2 linked regions of the Phyllobacterium zundukense genome follow. The main gene of each other region encodes a partner of the protein of the gene in region 2 in a complex. Links are inferred from orthologs where the notes say so. Each region holds a gene or a part of one and is shown on either strand. Other genes may lie near its edges.

What was found.
Region 1: the proteins of BLM14_RS14055 (region 2) and tldD are in contact, whole or in part, in a solved structure (PDB 5NJ9), measured with the Escherichia coli proteins. The link is inferred for Phyllobacterium zundukense from one-to-one orthologs.

The regions. Positions count from the first base shown.
Region 1 is NZ_CP017940.1:2,664,594-2,675,558, reverse strand. Bases 5,015-7,870 are described here. They hold tldD (metalloprotease TldD), read right to left. Parts: upstream 7,221-7,870; coding sequence 5,808-7,220; downstream 5,015-5,807. Other genes in these bases: BLM14_RS13375 (invasion associated locus B family protein), read right to left, coding at 7,313-7,780; BLM14_RS13385 (class I SAM-dependent RNA methyltransferase), read left to right, coding at 5,015-5,797. In the rest of the region: BLM14_RS13410 (histone deacetylase family protein), read left to right, coding at 1-476; BLM14_RS13405 (exodeoxyribonuclease VII small subunit), read left to right, coding at 479-733; dxs (1-deoxy-D-xylulose-5-phosphate synthase), read left to right, coding at 1,833-3,752; BLM14_RS13390 (TlyA family RNA methyltransferase), read left to right, coding at 3,762-4,499; more of BLM14_RS13385, read left to right, coding at 4,568-5,014; coxB (cytochrome c oxidase subunit II), read left to right, coding at 8,215-9,060; ctaD (cytochrome c oxidase subunit I), read left to right, coding at 9,101-10,753; cyoE (heme o synthase), read left to right, coding at 10,840-10,965. UniProt on the Escherichia coli protein: Metalloprotease involved in CcdA degradation. Suppresses the inhibitory activity of the carbon storage regulator (CsrA).
Region 2 is NZ_CP017940.1:2,801,100-2,812,093, forward strand. The notes cover bases 3,553-6,437. They hold BLM14_RS14055 (TldD/PmbA family protein), read right to left. Parts: upstream 5,725-6,437; coding sequence 4,381-5,724; downstream 3,553-4,380. Other genes in these bases: BLM14_RS14050 (3'(2'),5'-bisphosphate nucleotidase CysQ), read right to left, coding at 3,585-4,394; BLM14_RS14060 (monovalent cation:proton antiporter-2 (CPA2) family protein), read left to right, coding at 5,865-6,437. In the rest of the region: BLM14_RS14025 (hypothetical protein), read left to right, coding at 1-125; lpxK (tetraacyldisaccharide 4'-kinase), read right to left, coding at 120-1,151; waaA (lipid IV(A) 3-deoxy-D-manno-octulosonic acid transferase), read right to left, coding at 1,171-2,493; BLM14_RS14040 (lysophospholipid acyltransferase family protein), read right to left, coding at 2,490-3,263; BLM14_RS14045 (DUF4170 domain-containing protein), read right to left, coding at 3,295-3,543; more of BLM14_RS14060, read left to right, coding at 6,438-7,703; BLM14_RS14065 (patatin-like phospholipase family protein), read right to left, coding at 7,705-8,607; BLM14_RS14070 (M16 family metallopeptidase), read right to left, coding at 8,622-9,920; BLM14_RS14075 (M16 family metallopeptidase), read right to left, coding at 9,929-10,994.

The sequences.
Region 1 (10,965 bases), 140 kb from region 2 along the record:
ATGGCATAGAGCGCGTTGCGATCGTTGACTGGGATGTGCATCACGGCAATGGCACGCAGGATATCTTCTGGGATGACCCGTCCGTTCTCTATTGCTCGACTCACCAGATGCCGCTTTATCCTGGAACCGGCGCCAAAAGTGAAACCGGCGTCGGCAATATCGTCAATGCACCGCTTAGCCCACAGACCGGCAGCGATCATTTTCGCGAGGCTTTCAACACGCGCATTCTCCCGGCCATCGATGAATTTCAGCCGGAATTGATCATCATTTCGGCCGGATTCGATGCGCACCACCGCGATCCGCTGGCAGAAATCAATCTGAACGAGGACGATTTCGACTGGGCAACCGGTGCTCTTATGGAAAGAGCTGGGAGCTATGCGTCAAACCGCCTTGTCAGCCTTCTGGAAGGCGGGTACGACCTCAAGGGGATGTCGCTCTCAGCGGGCGCACATATCAGACGCCTGATGGGAGGATGAACATGGCCGACGTACAGAACAATTCCGATATCGCCGCCATGAGCTTCGAACAGGCGCTCGAGCAGCTGGAAAAGATCGTCGACGATCTGGAACGTGGCGATGTGCCACTGGAACAGTCGATTCGTATTTACGAGCGTGGTGAAGCGCTGAAGAAGCATTGCGATACGCTGCTGCGCGCCGCCGAAGACAAGGTCGAGAAAATTCGTCTCGGCCGCAATGGCGAACCCGTCGGTACCGAACCACTCGACCCGGAGTGACACCAAACCACGCTGTTCAGCCGTGTTCTGAAACGCTATGGTGGGGCTCCGACAATCCGGAGTAGCGTCCATGAGTTTTTTCCCCTGCCCAGACCCAAAGCCAGGCGACGCAACAGCCGTCGACGCCATCGAGACGCTGATCATTCCACGCACGAGCGACATTGGCGGATTGGAAGTGCGCCGCGCCTTGCCGAGTGCCAAGCGCCGTCTCGTCGGACCTTTCATTTTCTTCGACCGCATGGGCCCGGCTATCCTTCGCCCAACCGATGCGTTGGATGTGCGCCCACATCCACATATCGGCCTTTCGACCGTAACCTATCTTTTTGACGGAAACATACGTCATCGCGACAGCCTCGGGACCGAAATGGTCATCAGGCCCGGCGACGTCAATCTGATGACGGCAGGGCGTGGCATCGTGCACTCGGAGCGTTCACCGGAAGAACTCCGGACGGAGCCATTGCCGATTTCGGGATTGCAGACCTGGCTGGCGCTGCCGGATCATCTGGAAGAGATCGACCCCGCTTTTGCCAATACCGCAGCGGGTGAACTGCCCATGTTGCGCGAAAACGGCATGGAAGCGCGCATCGTCATGGGCAAGTTCCATAGCGCCAGTTCCGCAGTGAAGCAGCACGCGGAAACGCTTTATGTTGATATTCGGCTGCAGCCCGGAAGTCACATTCAAATACCGGGCGATGCAGCTGAAGAACGCGCCATCTATACGCTGGATGGATCGGTGCAAGTTGCTGGCGAAACGTTTCCCGCAGACCGCCTTTTGGCGTTCCGCACCGGCGATGAAATCGTCATCCACGCACCGGAGGGGGCGCATTTCATGCTGTTTGGCGGTGCTGCTCTGCCCTCGAAGCGTTATATCTGGTGGAATTTCGTTTCCTCGTCCAAAGAGCGGATCGAACAGGCGAAAGAGGAATGGCGTTCCGGCCGATTTGATATCGTGCCTGGCGACGCGGAAGAATTCATACCCTTGCCCGAAAATTGACTTGGGAGCGAACGAACTTCCGCTTCTTGCTGGTTTGCTGGATTTCCTTTAGGGAACGGCGCCAGCCCTCTGCCAAGAGTTGAGCTTGAAACTGGAACCTGCGCTTTGGCCAAGAATTTTGAAACACCACTGCTTGATCGCGTCAAAATCCCGTCGGATCTGCGCCAATTGCCGGAATCCGACCTGCCGCAGCTGGCGCAGGACTTGCGAACGGAATTGATCGACGCGGTGTCGACGACTGGCGGTCATCTCGGCGCCGGACTTGGTGTTGTCGAACTGACCGTTGCACTTCATCACGTCTTCGACACGCCGCATGACCGCATCATCTGGGATGTCGGCCACCAGGCCTATCCCCACAAGATACTGACCGGACGGCGTGATCGCATCCGCACATTGCGGCAGGAAGGCGGGCTCTCCGGTTTCACCAAGCGCAGCGAGAGCGAATACGATCCCTTCGGCGCCGCCCATTCATCCACATCGATCTCCGCTGGTCTGGGCATGGCCGTCGCCAGCGACCTTTCCGGCACGAAGCGCAATGTCATCTCGGTGATCGGCGACGGCGCGATGTCGGCGGGCATGGCCTATGAGGCGATGAACAATGCCGGAGCACTTGATGCACGCTTGATTGTCATTCTCAACGACAACGACATGTCGATTGCACCACCAACCGGAGCGATGAGTGCCTATCTGGCCCGCCTTGTTTCCGGACGCGCCTATCGCTCCTTCCGCGAGACCGCCAAGCAGCTTGCAAAGAAATTGCCGAAATTCCTGCAGGAGAAGGCGCGGCTCTCGGAAGAATATGCGCGCGGCTTCTGGACCGGCGGCACGATGTTCGAGGAGCTTGGCTTCTATTACGTCGGACCGATTGACGGGCATAATCTCGATCACCTGCTGCCCGTGCTGAAGAACGTCCGGGATACCTTGGACGGTCCGGTTTTGATCCATGTCGTGACGCAGAAGGGCAAGGGTTACGCACCTGCCGAAGCGGCGGCGGACAAATATCACGGCGTCAACAAATTCGATGTGATTACAGGCGCGCAGGCGAAGCCGCCCGCCAATGCGCCGAGCTATACGAAGGTCTTCGCCACCAGCCTGATTGAGGAAGCACGTCACGACGACAGGATCGTTGCGGTCACCGCGGCGATGCCGGGCGGCACTGGCCTTGATCTTTTTGGCGAGGTTTTCCCCGAACGTACTTTCGATGTCGGCATCGCCGAGCAGCATGCAGTGACGTTTGCGGCGGGCTTGGCGAGCGAAGGCTTCAAGCCGTTCGCCGCTATCTATTCGACATTCCTGCAACGCGGCTATGACCAAGTGGTGCACGACGTGTCGCTGCAGAATCTGCCCGTACGCTTTCCGATTGACAGGGCAGGGCTGGTGGGCGCCGATGGCGCGACCCATGCGGGATCGTTCGATACGGGTTTCCTAGCTGCATTGCCAGGGTTCGTGGTCATGGCAGCATCCGACGAGGCAGAGTTGCGCCATATGGTGCGCACGGCGGCGGAATATGATGAAGGCCCGATCTCCTTCCGTTACCCCCGCGGCGATGGGGTTGGCATTGACCTGCCGGAACGTGGGGAGATTCTGCAGATCGGCAAGGGCCGGATCATCCGCGAGGGGTCGAAAGTGGCGTTGTTGTCGTTCGGCACGCGCCTGCAGGAATGCCTTGCAGCCGCGGATGAACTCGATGCTGCGGGCCTCTCCACGACGGTTGCCGATGCGCGGTTTGCCAAGCCTCTGGATGAAGATCTGATCCGCGGTTTGGCGCGAGAGCATGAAGTGCTTGTCACTGTTGAGGAGGGTGCGATCGGTGGGTTCGCCTCGCATGTCCTGCATTTCCTCAGCCGGGATGGGCTTCTGGACAACGGTCTTCGTGTTCGCGTGCTGACATTGCCCGATCTTTATCTGGACCATGCCAAGCCGGAAACCATGTATGCGCGTTCTGGACTCGACAGTGCAGGTATCGTGCAGGCGGTGTTTGGTGCGCTCGGCCGCGACCACATGGTTGCACCCGCCCGTGCGTAAGACGGTTTGATGCGGCTCGATCAGCTTCTGGTTGAACGAGGCATGTTTGCCAGCCGGTCACGGGCACGCGACGCCATTGTGCGCGGGACGGTGCAAATAGATGGAGCTGTCGTCACCAAACCGGGTGCAACGATCCCGGAGACCGCGGGCATCAGCGTCGATGACCCGGCAAGCCCCTACGTCTCCCGCGCTGCGCTAAAGCTCATTGCAGGCCTCGACCATTTCGCAATCGAAGTCAAAGGACACACCGCTCTCGATATTGGCGCATCAACCGGTGGCTTCACACAAGTTCTGCTCGAACGCGGCGTGGACCATGTCATCGCTGTCGACGTCGGGCATGGTCAGTTGCACGACAGCCTGCGAACTGATTCTCGCGTCAGCAATCTTGAAACACTGAACGCCCGAGAGCTGAAGCGCGACCATCTGGACGGGAAGAGAGTCGGCTTGGTCGTCTCCGATGTCAGCTTCATTTCGCTCAGACTTGCCCTGCCGCCGGCGCTGGATCTGGCAGAACCGGGGAGCCATTGCGTACTTCTGGTCAAGCCGCAATTCGAGGCTGGCCGTGAGGCAATCGGCAAGGGCGGCATTTTGCGCGATCCCAAGGATGGTGAACGCGTCGCAAATGATCTAAGGAACTGGCTGGATGGATTGCCGGGCTGGAAAGCCCTCGGGCTTTGCCCTTCGCCCATTGAGGGTGGCGATGGCAATCGCGAATTTCTTCTGGCCGGCCTGAAAAGCAAAGCCTGAAAGCGAAGCTTGAAAAAGCAAAGCCTGAAAGCGAAGCTTGAAAAGAAAAGATTGAAAAGAAAAGATTGATGAGTACGCGCGTAACGATTGAACGAATGGGCGCCGGTGGCGATGGCATTGCCGCGACCTCGGCCGGCAGCGCCTATGTGCCGTTTTCGTTGCCGGGTGAAGTTGCCAATGTCGCGCTCGAACATGGCCGCGCCACGCTCATGGCCTTGCTCGAGCCTTCGCCCGAGCGCATCGCGCCCGCTTGCCGGCATTTTGAGGAATGCGGCGGCTGCGCACTGCAACATTGGCAGAACAGCGCCTACCAGAATTGGAAACGGTCACTTGTTCAGGATGCGCTGGCGGGCAGGGGACTTGCGTTCACGCTCGATCCTCTCGTGCCGTGCGTGCCACATACACGGCGGCGTGCGGTGTTTGCGGTACGCACCAGCGAGCATGGGGCGGTTCTCGGTTTCAACCGGCATTTGAGCCACGAACTCATCGACATCTCGGAATGTCCTGTGACCGTTCCGGAAATCGTTTCGCGCCTTGATGACCTCCGCGATCTCGTCGCTGTGCTCGGCGGCGGCATGAAGCCATTCAAACTGACTGTAACGTCGACAGCCTCTGGTCTCGACATTACTGCATCCGGATGCGCTGCGCCGGACGCCGCCAAGCGCCAGGCACTGACCGGGCTGGTTCTCAAGAAGGATTTTGCCCGCCTGAGTTTCGAAGGTGAAATCATTGTCGAGCCGAGAAAACCCATCATTCACTTCGGCAAAGTGCCGGTGTTTCTGCCAGCGGGCGGATTTCTTCAGGCAACTGTTGATGCTGAAGAAGCCATGTCTGCACTGGTTACAGGCCATCTTGCCAAGGCCAAGAAGACGATCGACCTCTTTTGCGGTTCAGGTACATTCGCCTTGAGGATCGCGGAAAAATCTGCTGTTCACGCGGTCGAAGGTGATCAGGCTGCAGTCGCAGCACTTGATCGCAGCGTGCGTTACGTGCAGGGCCTGAAGCCCGTCACCGTCGAGCGGCGCGATCTGTTCCGCCGGCCGTTTCTGGCGAGGGAACTGGCCCCGTTCGCTGGTCTGGTGTTCGATCCGCCGCGTGCGGGTGCGGAAGCACAGGCAATCGAAATCGCCAAATCATCCGTATCGAAGGTCGTGGCAGTCTCGTGCAACCCGGTCACGCTGGGGCGCGATCTGAGCATTCTCGTCAAGGGTGGCTACAAGATCGACCGCGTCGTGCCGATCGACCAGTTTCTCTGGTCGTCGCATGTCGAAGCGGTGGCTTTGTTGTCGAAGAAATAGGCCGAGGCGGTTATACCGCCGTCCCGCCAACGGTCATTTGATCCATGCGCAGATGCGGCTGGCCAACGCCCACAGGCACCCACTGGCCTCCCTTGCCGCAATTGCCAATACCCGTATCGAGCTGCAGATCATTGCCGACCATGGAAATGCGTTGCATCGCATCAGGTCCATTGCCGATCAGCATCGCACCCTTCACCGGCGCACCGAGCTTGCCGTTCTCGATCATATAGGCTTCGGTGCATCCGAAGACGAACTTGCCGGACGTGATATCCACCTGACCGCCGCCGAAGGAAACAGCATAGATGCCGTTCTTGACGGATGCGATGATTTCCTCGGGCGTCTTGTCACCACCCAGCATATAGGTGTTGGTCATGCGCGGCATCGGAGCATGCGCGTAGGATTCGCGCCGTCCGTTGCCGGTAGGCTCCATTCCCATCAGGCGGGCATTCTGACGGTCCTGCATGTATCCGACCAGGATGCCGTCGTCGATCAGCACCGTCTTGTTGGTTGGCATGCCCTCATCATCGACAGTGAGCGAACCGCGCCGTTCCGAGATCGTGCCATCATCAACGACGGTAACGCCTTTTGATGCTACCTTCTGGCCGAGCAGCCCGGCAAAGGCGGATGTCTTTTTGCGATTGAAATCGCCTTCGAGCCCGTGGCCGACGGCTTCGTGCAACATGACTCCAGGCCAGCCGCTGGAGAGCACGATGTCGAATGTTCCGGCTGGTGCTGGAATCGCTTCCAGATTGACCAAAGCCTGGCGCAGTGCTTCGTCGGCAGCATATTGCCATTTATCGGCGGCGATGAATTCGCCAAATCCCTTGCGACCACCAGCACCGTACGTGCCGCTTTCCTGCCTATCGCCGTCACCAACTACGACAGATACGTTGAGTCGAACCATCGGGCGAACATCGCGAACGAAATGACCATCGGCACGCAGGATTTCCACCTGCTGCCAGGATGCAGCAAGGGAAACGGATACTTGCCGAACTTTCGGATCCTTGCCGCGCAGGTAGGCATCGATCTCCTGCAAGAGCTTCACCTTCGCCTCGAAACTTGGCGAGCCAAGCGGATTCTCGTCGCTGTAAAGGCTGCGATTTGTTCCGGGTGGTGCTGCAGTGTAGGTTCCGGCATATCCGGTCCGGACAGCTGAAGCAGCATCTGAAGCGCGCTTGAGTGCGCCAAGTGACAATTCACCGGCGTGGGCATAGCCAACCGCTTCGCCAGCGACGGCGCGCAGACCGAAACCCTGATCCTGATTGAAAGAGCCGTTCTTCAGCCGGCCATTGTCAAAGGCCAAACCTTCCGATTCCCGGTACTCGATGAAAAGCTCGCCATCATCGGCTCCATCGAGACTCTGCTTGACGGTTTCGAGGATTTTTTCGCGTGGCGCGTCAAAACTGTCGATCAGGCTTTTCATGATAAATGATCCGGTTCAATTTGCATGAACCGGATGTAAGCCTTCGATGGGCTCACGACAACCGCAATCTTGAAGGCAAATTTGAAAGATGTTCAGGGGAGAGCGTCGAAACCTTCGCCAAATCCGTTGAGCTCGACAGGAATGCCGATACCTTCTTCCGGGGTCTGGAAGACGATGAAGGTTGCGGCCTTGCCGGTCTTGAAGGTCTGGACGAGCTGATCTTCCAGGATGACTTCCGCATAGCAGCCATCCTCGAAGCAACGAACGAAATAGGCCCGGCCGATATCCTTGCCATCCACATTCAAACCAAGGCCGTTCGGCAAGAGCACCCCGAGTGGTGCGAGCACGCGCAGGATTTTGGCTTTGTTGTCGGCGGTTTTCAGGACAACGACCGACAGGCCCATTTCGGGTCGGTCTGCTGCAACCACGTTCTGGATCAATGCGCATTGTTCCGACTTGGCGCCTGCAGGCGTGTCGCAAAGGATAGACCATGCGCCATGGGTGGATTTGACCGTACCGCTTTGTTGAGCCGCCATTGCGGTACCCGCAAGGGCAGTCATTGACAGAGCGAGCAGACCAGCGGCGATGCTACGTAGCGCGAAAGAGAACATGTAGGCTCCAAAACGAATCATCCAGACGTTAAACCTCCACGTCGCAGATGAAAAGAATGCCGCTCAAACACTCCCCAGCATATGGCGGCACAGTAGTGTGTGGTGTGATGCAAAAATGGCCGGATTGTGGGCCAACCCACGCCTCACGCTGCAAAATCACCGCGAATGCGAAAAAACGTGCACCATGTGTATACCTATCGTCGACGCGAGAGAAGCTGCGCGCAAAAATGCCGCATGAGATCACGTTCGCCTTCCTTGCGATGTAAGCTAATGTGTGGTTTGAACGCGGCATATATCCGGGCCTTGTCTAGGTCGGGCCTTAACGTATGGAATCAAAGCTTCATTCGGGAGATTTCTAGGTGAAGAAGAATATTGTCACGCTGATGGGTGTCCTGAGTGGCCTGTTGAGTGCCGGATCTGCCTATGCTGCACAGCCGGAACCTTGGCAGATGACGTTCCAGCCCGCTGCCTCCGCTATCATGGAGCAGATCATCTGGTTTGAACGCTACACATTGTGGTTCATCATCCCGATTACGCTTTTCGTCATGGTCCTCCTGGCCTGGGTCATGATTCGCTATCGCGCCAGTGCCAACCCGGTCCCTTCAAAGACCAGCCATAATACGGCAGTGGAAATCGTCTGGACCGTTGGTCCGGTTGTCATTCTTCTTTTCCTGGCAATTCCGTCCTTTCAGCTTCTGACGGCGCAGTATTCGCCCGAAGAGCCCAAGATGACCATCAAGGCCACCGGCTTTCAGTGGTATTGGGGATATGAATATCAGGCAGGAGACGCGCCTGTTTCATTCGATTCCGTTCTGCTGAAAGATGCGGACCGCGCTGCGGCTGGCAAAGAGGATCGCAAAGCCTTTCCTCGGCTGTTGGCGGTTGACAACGAAATGGTTGTACCGGTGAACACGACGGTACGTCTCCTGGTTACCGGAGCCGACGTCATTCATTCCTTCTCGATGCCAGCATTCGGTGTGAAGATGGATGCCATCACCGGGCGCAGCAATGAGACCTGGTTCAAGGCAAACAAGGAAGGCATGTACTATGGTCAGTGTTCGCAGATTTGCGGCAAGGATCATGCCTACATGCCAATCGCGATCCACGTTGTTTCGCAAGAGCAGTACGATACGTGGTTCGCCGCGGCCGGAAAGGATCTTCCGGGCGCATACAAGGCGTTGACCGCAAAAATCGACACAGACAAGAACGTAAACGTAGCCGGCAACTAAGCTGGTTGACGCGCATTATTTGAGGAACGGGAGCACTTTGATGGCAGGTTCTGCAGCTCACGAAGCCCATGACGCTCATAAGCCGACAGGCTGGACGCGCTGGGTGTATTCGACCAACCACAAGGATATCGGCACGCTTTATCTGATCTTCGCGATCACGGCTGGTATCATTGGTGGTTGTCTTTCGATCGCCATGCGTGCCGAGCTGCAGCAGCCCGGCATCCAGATTTTCCATGGTCTCGCATCCATGGTCTACGGCTTCGAAGGGGATTCGGCGATTGACGCCGCCAAACACATGTACAATGTGTTCTCGACAGCCCACGGCCTCATCATGATCTTCTTCATGGTCATGCCCGCGCTCATCGGCGGCTTTGCCAACTGGATGGTGCCGATCATGATCGGTGCGCCGGATATGGCCTTCCCGCGCATGAACAACATTTCGTTCTGGTTGCTCCCCCCAGCACTTCTCCTGCTGATCCTGTCCATGTTCGTCCCCGGCCCAGCCGGCGGTTTCGGTACAGGTGGCGGCTGGACGATTTATCCGCCGCTCGCAACGTCCGGTCAGCCCGGTCCGGCGATGGATTTTGCCATCCTGTCGCTGCACATTGCGGGCGCATCATCCATTCTCGGTGCAATCAACTTCATTACGACGATCTTCAACATGCGCGCTCCCGGTATGACGCTGCACAAGATGCCGTTGTTCGCCTGGTCGGTTCTGATCACCGCGTTCCTGCTGCTGCTGGCTCTGCCGGTGCTGGCTGGCGGTATCACGATGCTTCTGACGGATCGTAACTTCGGAACGACCTTCTTTGCGCCGGAAGGTGGCGGCGACCCGCTGCTGTTCCAGCATCTGTTCTGGTTCTTCGGTCACCCTGAAGTGTACATCATGATCCTGCCGGCGTTCGGCATCATCAGCCACATTGTCTCGACCTTCTCCAGAAAGCCGATTTTCGGTTACCTCGGAATGGCCTACGCCATGGTTGCTATCGGTGTTGTCGGGTTCATCGTCTGGGCTCACCACATGTACACTGTTGGTCTCTCGCTCGACACGCAGCGCTACTTCGTCTTCGCGACGATGGTCATTGCTGTTCCGACAGGCGTGAAGATTTTCTCCTGGATCGCCACGATGTGGGGCGGATCCATTGAGTTCAAGCCGCCAATGGTCTGGGCGATCGGGTTCATCTTCCTGTTTACTGTTGGTGGCGTGACCGGTGTTCAGCTCGCCAATGCCGGTCTCGACCGCGCAATGCACGACACCTACTACGTTATCGCGCACTTCCACTACGTGCTGTCGCTTGGCGCCGTATTCGGTATTTTCGCGGGCTGGTATTACTGGTTCCCGAAAATGACCGGCTACATGTACAACCACACGATCGCGCACACGCATTTTTGGGTCATGTTCATCGGCGTAAACCTGGTGTTCTTCCCGCAGCACTTCCTTGGTCTTGCCGGCATGCCGCGCCGTTACATCGACTATCCGGATGCTTTCGCAGGCTGGAACGAAGTATCGTCCATCGGTTCCTATATTTCCGGTGTTGCGGTCCTGATCTTCCTCTTCGGCGTCTTCGAAGCATTTGCCAAGAAGCGTGAAGCTGGCGCCAATCCGTGGGGTGCAGGTGCAACAACCCTCGAATGGCAGCTGTCATCACCGCCGCCCTTCCATCAGTGGGAACAGCTCCCACGTATCAAGTAGGAAACGTGATGTCCGGGCCATTGAAACCAGCGGCCCGGACATCTTCTGGAACAAAGTTGCTGCCTGAAAACGACAAGATTGAACGAATGCCACTGGTTGAGAAAAACGCGAGCCTGGATACGAGCATTGGCCTCTCTGAAGCCAATGCGTCGGATTATATCGCGCTGCTCAAGCCTCGTGTGATGTCGCTGGTCGTGTTTACCGGTTTTGTC
Region 2 (10,994 bases):
AGATTCGCCGGGCAGGTGCCGTCATCTTCTCCAATGATCGCCGGTATAGCCAGACGACGGAGCGCAATCTCGACATTCCGATGCGTGAGGCCCCACCGAAATTGAAGCTGCGCGGAAGATTATGAGCGTTTGATCGCGCGCGCTCGGGCACGCTCGCGCGTTTCCCGAATGATGCGTGAAGCCGTTTGCTGATGGCTGAAGACAAGCTCTATCTCGAGAACCAATGCGCGCGCGGCAAATTCCTTCGCGCTTGAACTGCCGTCCAGCAATCGTACCTGATCCTTCGCCGTAGTAATCAGCGTGAGACCTTGCTCATCAGCGGTCTTGGCAAGATCACCCAGGTCGTCGTCCGTATAGGGGTGATGATCGGGAAAGGGCCTCGTTTGCACAACATTGCCGCCCGCTTCCTCCAGTGTCCTGAAGAATTTGGCCGGGTCGCCAATTCCAGCAAAGGCAAGCAGCCGCTTGCCGGCCAATTCTCCAACGGCCTTGGGTTTCAGCACGGCCTCATAGATGGGCTTTGCGGCACGCGCCGCGCGTCTGACGACGTGGTCAGCTCCGGCAGCTGTGCCGATCTTCAACAGCGCGTCGGTGCGTACAAGCTGGTCGGTCAAGGGCGCTCGCAGCGGCCCCCCCGGAAAGACGTGACCATTGCCGATGCCACGCCCTGCATCGACGACCAACAATGCATAATCGAAGTGAAGACGCGCGCTCTGAAAACCATCATCCATGATGATGAAATCACAACCCGCTTCCTGCAAGGCCACTGCGCCGGCCAGACGATTTGCCGACACCACCACCGGGGCATGCCGAGCCAGCAGCATCGGCTCATCACCGACATGACGGGCACTGTCATGATCGGGGTCGACACGGTGCAGCCCGGAAAATGCCCCGCCATACCCGCGAGAAACGATGCCCGGCTTAAGACCGGCCGCAACCGCGGCTTGGGCAAATGCGATCGACGTCGGGGTTTTCCCCGCACCGCCGAGGGTGAAATTACCGATGCAGAGAACCGGCAGCTGCACTGCTGGAGGCTTGGCACGGCGAATGCGTCGGCCGGCTACGGCACCGTAAATCTTCGACAGTGGACTCAAGGCTCGTGCGCGCCAATCCGGCTTCTCCCACCAGAATGGAGGCGCTTCGCTGGTCATTCCCCACCGAGCCTGCAGCTCATTTCCAACCGCCCTCACGACTGCTCAAACGTGCTTTCAACACCAGCGGCTGGATGAAAGGCTCCAGCGCCGTCATGGTGCGGGTCAGGGAGCCCCGCATGTCTTCAACCGTCTTCAGCCCGGCATCGATCATGATCTGGCGCTCGGCGGGATTGTTGAAGAGGTAGTTGACCGCGCCCGCCAGCATGTCCTTGTCGCGGACAAGTTTGGCACCGCCATTCTTGATGAGACGCTGGTAAGAGTCGCGGAAATTCTGCACGTTGCGCCCGGAAAGAATGGCCGATTTGAGCATGGCTGGTTCCAGCGGGTTTTGTCCGCCTTGCGCCGTCAGGGAACGGCCGACAAAGGCGATTTCCGTCAGCCGCAGATAGAGTCCCATGTCGCCGATCGTATCACCGAGATAGATATCCGTATCCGGTGCAATCTGATCACCGCGGCTGCGCAGCGCGACCTTCATGCCCATCTTCTCGATTTCAACGGCAATTTCGGCCGCGCGATCCGGATGGCGCGGCACGATGATTGTCAGGAGATCGCGGTGCCTGGCTTTGAGCATATGATGGACCTGCGCAACGATCTCTTCCTCGCCCTGATGGGTGGAGATCGCGGCCCAGGTCTTGCGTGACCCAATCATGTGCTGCAAGGCAGCAAGGTCTGCGTTGTTCACCGGCGGAACCGCTGTATCGACCTTGAGATTGCCCGAAACCGTTACGGGTCTAGCGCCCAGTGTGCGGAATCGCTCACCGTCGACTTCGGATTGCGCAACAACATGCGCGAGATTTTCAAACAAGGCCTCGGCGATGGACGGTCGCTTGTGCCAGTTGGCAAAGGAGCGGTCCGACAGGCGGCCATTGACCAAGACTTGCGGGACGCGCCGCGTCCCCAGTTCGAGGATCGTCATCGGCCAGATTTCGGATTCGCAGATGACAGCAAGGTCCGGCTGCCAATGGGTAAGGAAACGATCAACGGCAGGCTTCAGGTCAAGCGGTACATATTGATGGATGACGCGGTCACCCAGCCGCTCCTGAACCATTTTTGCCGAAGTAACAGTCCCCGTTGTCAGGACCACGTGAATGCCGGTGTCGACGATCGATTCAACCAGCGGCGTGACCGCGGAAGTCTCACCGACGCTGGCTGCATGGACCCAGACCAGCGGACCCGAAGGCCGTGCCACACTGGCGGCGCCGTAACGCTCCCCATGCCTGCCGCGCTCTTCCTTGCCCTTGCTGGCGCGAAACGCCACATAGGCGCCGACGATCGGGAAGGCTGCAGCACCCACCCATCTATAGGTGCTGAGGACCAGACGCGCCCACCTCTCGCTCATGCCGCGCCATCCACGAGCTGATGCACCCGCTTGGTGTTCTCATTCAAGCTATTGGTCAATTCGACACGCTTGGCTTCCAGCATTGCATCGTCCGCATCCTCGGGGACGAAAATAGGGTCGCCGACAATCAACCCCGATTTGCCGAATGGCAAGGGAATGGTGGTCTTGTCCCAGCTCTTCTCCAGTACTTTTCTACGCGATGTCAGGTAGCAGATCGGAACAATCGGACGGCCTGACAACTTTGCCAGAAGGATGACACCAAATCCGGAGTCACGCGGCGTCCCATGGGGAATATCAGCAATCATTGCGGCAGTTTTGCCCTCCTTCAAGGCCTTTTTCAGCACAAGCAGCGCTCTCGCACCACCCTTCTCCGTTCCCCTCGCACGTTCCCTTCCCCCGGAGCCTCGCACGATCTCAACGCCAAAACGCTCGGCTACACGCGCGTTGAGTTCGGCATCCTTGCTCTTGGAAAACATGGCGACGAAACGGACGCCGCGCGGCATGAGAAACGGCGCCATGAGATGCTGGCCATGCCAGGCAACGGCGATGAAGGGTTCGCCGCCCCGCTTCATATCTTCAAGATCCGAGGAACCGGGAAGCCGGGGATTGGTAACATGAACGAGCCGGAAAAACTGGGTGATCAGCCAGACGATCAGGGACCGGACCATCGGAGAATTCGCGAGAGGTCCGCGTACCGAACGCCAAAAACGTTTCAGCACTCCGAGTTTTCGCTGGGGCGCCTTGGCCGATACTGAGCTGTTTTCAATCATGCCATTGTCAATTCATGACTGCGGTACGCGATCAACCTGCCTTGCCCGTGTTGGGGTCCAGCAATTTGTGCATGTGGACGATAAAATACCGCATATGGGCATTGTCGACGGTCGCCTGGGCCTTGGACTTCCAGGCACGCTGTGCGGTTTCGAAATTCGGATAGATACCCACGATATCGAGCTTGTCGAGATCGCGGAACTCAACGCCGCCCAGTTTCTTCAGTTCGCCGCCAAAAACCAGATGAAGCAGCTGTTTTGGCTCTGATGTGTTTTCGCTCATGTTTGCCCGTCCAGAAATGATCGATGAAGATTGTAGCTTGTTTATCCGAAGGCGGTTTCGGCGACAACGTCCAACATATTATCCAATAGTAGCCCACTGGCTGCGACAAGCGCCGTATGCCTGTAATCGCCGGTGGTGGTGTTGCGCAAACCGTAAGTGAGCGCCTTGCCTTCGGCTGTCAAGACATGGCCACCCGCTTCCGACAGGATCAGGTCGGCCGCAGCCAAATCCCAGTCATGCGAGTTGGGGCGCACGAAAGTCCCGGCAATATCGCCGCGTGCAACCATGGCGATGCGGTAGGCGAGCGAGGCGACATAGGGAACATGTTCCATCGACGCAAGGAAATGCTCGGGAAGGCGCTTCAGAAAGGCGCTGGGCCCTGCAACCTTGTATGGCGTGGTCTCCGCCTGGACACGAAGGACATTGCCGTTCTGTTCGGCACCGCCACCGGGCAGTGCACTAATGATTTCGTTGCGCGCCGGACATTCCAGGACGCCCGCAACGGGTCTGCCATTTTCAATGACGGCGACGCTGACACACCAGACATCCGCACCCTCTATAAAGGCCCGTGTGCCATCGATCGGATCAACGACGAAGAAACGTTGCCGTGGTGAAGCTACACGTTCATCGAGGGTTTCTTCCGATATCCAGCCATAGTCAGGCCGGGCTGTCAGCAGCATATCCTTCAGATACTTGTCGGCGGCAAGGTCGGCTTCCGTGACCGGTGAGTTGCCTGTCTTCATCCAGATCTGTGGCGCTTGTTTGAAATAGGACAGCGCTATCCGCCCTGCCCCTTCCGCAGCCTCACGTATCAGTTCGAGATCTTCGCGATTTTGTCTATTTGCCGGCAAGTGTCATGCCTTCGATTACGAGCGTCGGGCTGGCCACGCCGAAATTGCGGTCTATATCATTTGCCGCTGTGAGATTGAGGAACATCTCTTTCAGGTTGGAGGCGATAGTCACTTCGCTCACCGGATAAGCCAATTCGCCATTCTCGATCCAGAACCCCGACGCGCCGCGGCTATATTCCCCGGTGATCATATCGACACCATGGCCAAAAAGCTCGGTCACGTAAAAACCCGTACCAACAGAGCGTATAAGTTCCTCAGGGCTTTCTTCACCTGGCTCAATCGCAAAATTCGTCGATGACGGCACCACGGTGGAACCTGAACGGACGCCGCGGCCATTGGTGATGAGGCCCAGCTCCTTCGCTGTCGAGGTTGAGAGAAACCAGTGCTTGAGAACACCATCCTCAATCATCTTCAGCGGTATGCCTTCCAGACCCTCACCGTCGAATGGACGCGACGACGAGCCCTGAACACGCAATGGATCATCCGTAACATTGATCGCGTCGCTCAATATCTTTTCGCCCATCCGATCTTTCAGGAAGCTGGTCTTGCGTGCCACCGATGCGCCATTAATGGCGCTGGCGAGATGCCCGGCTATGCCACGCGCAACACGCGGATCGTAGACAACGTTCACGCGGCCCGTCTTGGCCTGGCGTGCGCCGAGGCGCTTCACCGCACGTTCCCCGGCCGAACGGCCAATGGTAGCGGCATCTTCCAGCGCATCGAAATAAATGCGCGATGAAAAATCATAATCGCGTTCCATCGCGGTACCGCTTCCGGCAATGGCGCTGACAGAACGAGAGAAGCGCGAGCCCATATATTGCCCGGCGAAACCGCCTGACGTGACAAGAACGAGGCCTCCCATTCCCGCCGATGCGGATCCGCCACCGGAATTGGTGACACCTTCAACGGCGAGCGCCGCTGCTTCGGCGGCCAGGGCTGCCTCGGTCAATTGCGCGGCATCGACGACCGTCGGGTCATAGAGGTCGAGATCACGTATATTACGCACCAGATTTTCCGGCGCTGCCAGCCCCTCATAGGCGTCGTCGGGTGAGACTTTCGCCATGGCGACGGCGCGTTCTGCGAGAACGTTCGGGTCGGCACCGGCATTCGCCGATATGCTTGCCACCTTGCGGCCGACGAAAACGCGCAGAGAAAATTCGTCGCTCTCCGACGATTCGGTCGACTCGACCTTGCCCAGCCTGACACTGACGCCGGTAGAACGCGATCGCACGACGACCGCATCAGCTGCATCCGCCCCCGCGCGTCTTGCTGCTTCGACAAGCGCAATGGCATTGTCTACGAATTCGCGCGAATTTACCGGCTCTGTCATATTCGTCTCTAAGGTTGATTGCATGATACGATGCAAGGACATATCTGACGAGGGTCAGACGCACTTACTCCTATATGGTGCAAATTGGGGCCTATCAAGGCAACCGGACGCAACAATCGCAAGGCTCGGGTCACAAATATATGCTCTCACAAAGCGGAAACCTCTACTTTCAGGCATTGGCGCTGCTGGCTGGGGCGATCATCGCCGCTCCGCTTTTCAAGCGCCTCGGGCTCGGCACGGTTCTCGGCTATCTCGCCGCGGGTCTGTTGATCGGGCCTCTGGCCAACCTCATCACTGATGGCGAACAAGTCCTGCATTTCTCCGAGCTTGGCGTTGTCTTCCTGCTTTTCGTGATTGGCCTGGAGTTGAAGCCCTCCCGCCTGTGGACGTTACGCCATGCGATTTTCGGCCTGGGCGCTGCACAAGTCATCGTGACAGGCGCTGCCTTGACGGGCCTGATCCTGGCATTCGATCTCATGATGTGGCAAGCGGCTGTCGTGACTGGCTTTGGTCTCGCTCTTTCCTCGACGGCCTTCGCCATGCAGATTTTGGAAGAGCGCGGCGAAACGGCTACGCAGCACGGCCAGACTTCGTTCGCGATCCTGCTGTTCCAGGACCTCGCCATCGTGCCCTTGCTGGCAATGATTCCGGTCCTTGCACCTGGCTCGGCGCAGCATCAGGCCGATCCGCTCGGTCAATTTCTCATTGCAGTGATCTGCATTGGCGCGATTGTCGCTGTCGGCCGATATCTGCTCAACCCGCTGTTCCGATTCATCGCCAATACCGGTGCCCGAGAGGTGATGATCGCGGCAGCGCTGTTCGTCGTGATCGGTGCTGCAGTGCTGATGCAATTTGCCGGATTGTCGATGGCCATGGGCGCTTTCATTGCCGGCGTACTGCTGGCGGAATCGTCATACCGGCACGAACTCGAAGCGGATATCGAGCCATTCCGCGGCGTTTTTCTTGGCCTGTTCTTCATGGCGGTCGGCCTTTCGCTTGATCTGGAAGTTATCCTCAACAACTGGATGGCCATTCTTCTCGCCGTGCCGGTATTCATGGCCATCAAGGCGCTCGTTGTCTATGTTCTGGCGCGGCTGTTCCGCTCCAATCACAATGATGCGATACGGATTGCTTTCTTCCTGCCACAAGGCGGTGAGTTCGGCTTCGTGCTGTTTTCGACAGCTGCGGCGGCGGGATTGATGACCGGTTCGGTTGCCTCAGAATTGATTGCGGTTGTCACGCTTTCGATGGCCGTCATGCCGCTATCCGTTGCGCTTGGAAACAAGTTCCTGGTCAGCCACGATGCACATGATGAGATCGACGAGGATTTCGAAGGTGCCGGTGCCGATGTGATGATGATCGGTTTCTCGCGTTACGGGCAGATCGCCGCGCAAATCCTTCTGGCAGGCGGCAGCGACGTAACCGTGATCGATGCTTCCGCAGATCGTATCCGGGCTGCAGGCCGGTTCGGGTTCCGCATCTATTTCGGCGACGGTACGCGCAAGGAAGTGCTGGAAGCGGCGGGCATCAGGCAGGCGAAGATCGTCGCTGTCTGTACGCACAAGAAGGAAACCACGGATCAGATCGTTGAAATGATCCAGGCCGAATATCCGGACATCAAGCTGTTCGTGCGTTCCTATGACCGCGTGCACACGCTGAAGTTGCGGGCACGCGGCGTTCACTATGAGTTGCGTGAGACGTTCGAATCCGGTCTGGTCTTTGGCCGCCGGACGCTGGAAGAGCTGGGTGTCAGCGAAGAACTTGCTTACGAAATCATGCAGGACATAAGGCGTCGCGACGAGGACCGCCTGCACATTCAGGCATCGGAAGGGCTGACCGCCGGCAATGATCTGCTGCTGACGCGACCTGTCACGCCTGAGCCATTGATCAAGCCAACACGCGAAGCCAAGCGAATCGATACAATCGCGGACGGGGAGATGGATGTCGCTGTCGAACCCGATGCAACGCCAGCAGAGTAGATCACTCCAGTTCGCGGTGCTCGACATAGGTGATGGCTGCGTCAACAGCGCGCTTTAGTTCGTCCTTGATGCCAGCCGACTCGCGCAGAACCTGTTCGACCCGGAGAAAATCGAGCACACCAAACCGGGCAACGCTCGGGCGCAGGAAGATCGCCGGCGGGTCCGTGCGCAACCGCGTCGCAATAATCGACTGCATCATCAACTGACTGGCACCGAACATGGCATCGATCGACGACGGAAACTTGCCAATATCACCTTCCGGGCCACCAACCACGTCGATGGCGATGACGAACTGCGCCTTGTTCTTCAGATGGTCAAAGGGAACGGGGTTATAGATGCCGCCATCGATCAGGATACGGTCGTCACGGCGGACCGGGCGGAATAGTGCGGGTATGGCTGCGGAGGCAGCGATGGCACTGAAAAGGTCGCCGTCGGCGATCGGCACCTCCTGCTGCCCGTAGAAGTCGGTGGCGGTAACACTCAAGGGGATGCGCAATTCCTCGAAAGAGTCGGGTATCCTGTCAGGAAGGAAGTTTCTCAAGACCCTTTCGATATTGAACTGGCTGAGGCGAATGCCTCCACCAAACATTTCGCCGAAGCTTGCCGGGCGCAAGCGCCACAGGCGTGCGGCAATTTCCGCGCGCCGCGACAGGGTGGCAACAGCATACTCGCGGATATCGCGCCCGGACATGCCCGCCGCCATGCCCGCACCCATGATCGCGCCAATGGAGGAACCGGAAATTGCTGTCGGGGTGATGCCGAGCTCATCCAGTGCCTCGATGACATTGATATGGGCGAGGCCCCTCGCCCCGCCACCGCCGAACGCGATGGCAAAGGTCGGACCGCCGGCTGCACTCGCTGCGCCGGCCGATCCATTTCCCTCTGCCAGATCGCGTGCGACCATGACGTTTCCCTCAATCAGGATTGCGGTGGTCCGACAATCAGAACCGCGGGATCGGTTTCGAGCAGTTTCCCAGCCACTGCCTTTACCTGATCCAGTGTTACAGCATTGATCAGGTCCGCGCGCTTGTCTATGTAGTCGCGCCCCAGGTTTTCATCCTGCAGGCCGAGCAGCGTGCTGGCGACGGCCGACGATGAGTCCAGGTTGTTCACGGCGTAAGAACCAACCAGATATTTCTTGGCCTCGACCAGTTCCTCTTCCGTCGGACCATCCTTGGCCATCTTGGCGATTTCGGTCTTAAGTATCTGCAGGGTCTCATTGGCACGGTCTGCCCGTGTTGCAGTCGATACCATCAGGGCTGCCATGTGGTCGCGATTGACCAGGTTCGAACCTGCCGAATAGGCAAGGCCACGCTTTTCCCGCACCTCATTGTAGATGCGCGAGGAGAATGTGCCGCCACCCAGAATATGATTCATGATGTAGGCAGGGAAGAAATCCGGAGCCTGGCGGCGTACACCGGGATAGACCATGGAAATTGATGTCTGCGGCAGGGCATAGTCGACGCGCGTCGTCTGGCCAAAACCGAGTTTGGCGTCAGAGATCGGCTCGAGCTCGGCTTTCGCAGGCAGATCGCCAAAAACCTTGTCGAGAAGCGGCGCCAAATCCTCTGGACTGATCGAACCGACCACGCCAACAATCAGATTGTCCCGGGCGAAATTGCGTTTGTGGAAGGTAACCAGATCGTCATGGGTTATTGCGGTCAGGCTCTGCTCCGTGCCGTCGGATTGGCGCGCATAGGGATGATCGCCATAGAGGGCTTCGGAGAATTTGCGGCCAGCAATCGTATTCGGATCACGTTCGGACGCCTTTATCCCGGCAACAACCTGCTGGCGAATACGGTCGATGGGCGCTTGATCGAAACGAGGCTTGTTGACAGCAAGGGCCAGCAGGTCGATCGCAGTATCCCGCTTGTCCGCCAGCATGCGCATGGAACCGGTGATGCGGTCATCATCGGCGTTAAAACCCATTTCGGCCCCGACATCATCGAGCTTTTCCTGAAATGCGTCGGAGTCGATGTCCCCTGCACCTTCATCGAAGAGCCCGGTCATCAGGTTGGCGAGACCTTCCTTGCCTTTCGGATCCTGGGTCGAACCACCCTTGAACGAAAAGCGCATGGAAATCAGGGGCACGAAATCATCCTGCACCAGCCAGGCACGTATGCCCTTTGGCGAGACGACTTCCTTGATCTCGACCGCATAGCCAGGGGCGACTGCAAAAAGCATCAATAACAGCGTGGCAGCAATTCGCTTAGACATTGGTCCGGTCATTGAATGACTCCCTGCGCCGGCGGTTCCGGCTGTTGTGTTTCCCCGGAAGCAGGCGTTTCTCCCTCGATCTTCTGATCCGGCTTGCCGTCTTCCGGCATCAGGTAACTCGTCACCGAGCGACTATCGACAAGGTAGCGTTTCGCCACATCCTGAATGTCCTGAACCTTCACCGCGCGGATGCGATCCGGCCATTCCTGGATGTCCTTTATAGTCTGGCCGGTGGAAAGCGTGGAACCATAGATGCGGGCCATGCTCGACTGACTGTCACGGGCGAAGATCATGCTTTTGAGGAAGCGGTTGCGCGCTTTTTCAAGTTCATCGGCCGTCACTCCGTCCTTGATGATCCTGGCGATCTGCGCGTCGATGCCGGCCTCGACGTCGGTTAGCGTGGCGGAGCCGCGCGGGGAACCATAGATACCGAAGCTACCGGCATCGAGCGATCCGCCCTGATAATAGGCACCGGCATTGGCGGCGGATCCATCCTGCACGACCAGCGCCTGATAGATACGGCTGCGGCTTGAGCCACCAAGAATTTCACTCAAAAGATCGAGTGCTTCCGCTTCGCCTGGCTTTGCACTCGTATAGGACGGCACGAGCCACATCTTCTGGAAACTCGGTTGCGAGACACGCGGGTCGGCCATGGAGACCGTCCGCTTCGTATTCTGCTCAGGCTCCTGCGGGCGCTGACGGTTTCCCGGTTCAGCCCGGCGCGGCACCTTGCCATAGGTCTTTTCGGTCAGCGCCTTGACCGTTGCAAGATCGACATCGCCCGAAACGACAAGCGTGGCATTATTGGGCGTATAGTATTTTTGGTAAAAGGCGAGAGCATCCTTGAGATTGAGCTGTTGCATCTCATGCAACCAGCCAATCACGGGCATCCTGTAAGGGTGGTTCTGATAGAGCGTCGCATTGACCTCTTCCGCGAGCAAGGCCGCAGGATCGCTGTCGGTACGTGAGCGCCGCTCTTCCAGGACAACATCGCGCTCGGTCTTGACCACGTCCTCATTGAGGATGAGGTTTTCCATGCGGTCCGCCTCGTAGGTCATCACCATTTCAAGCGCT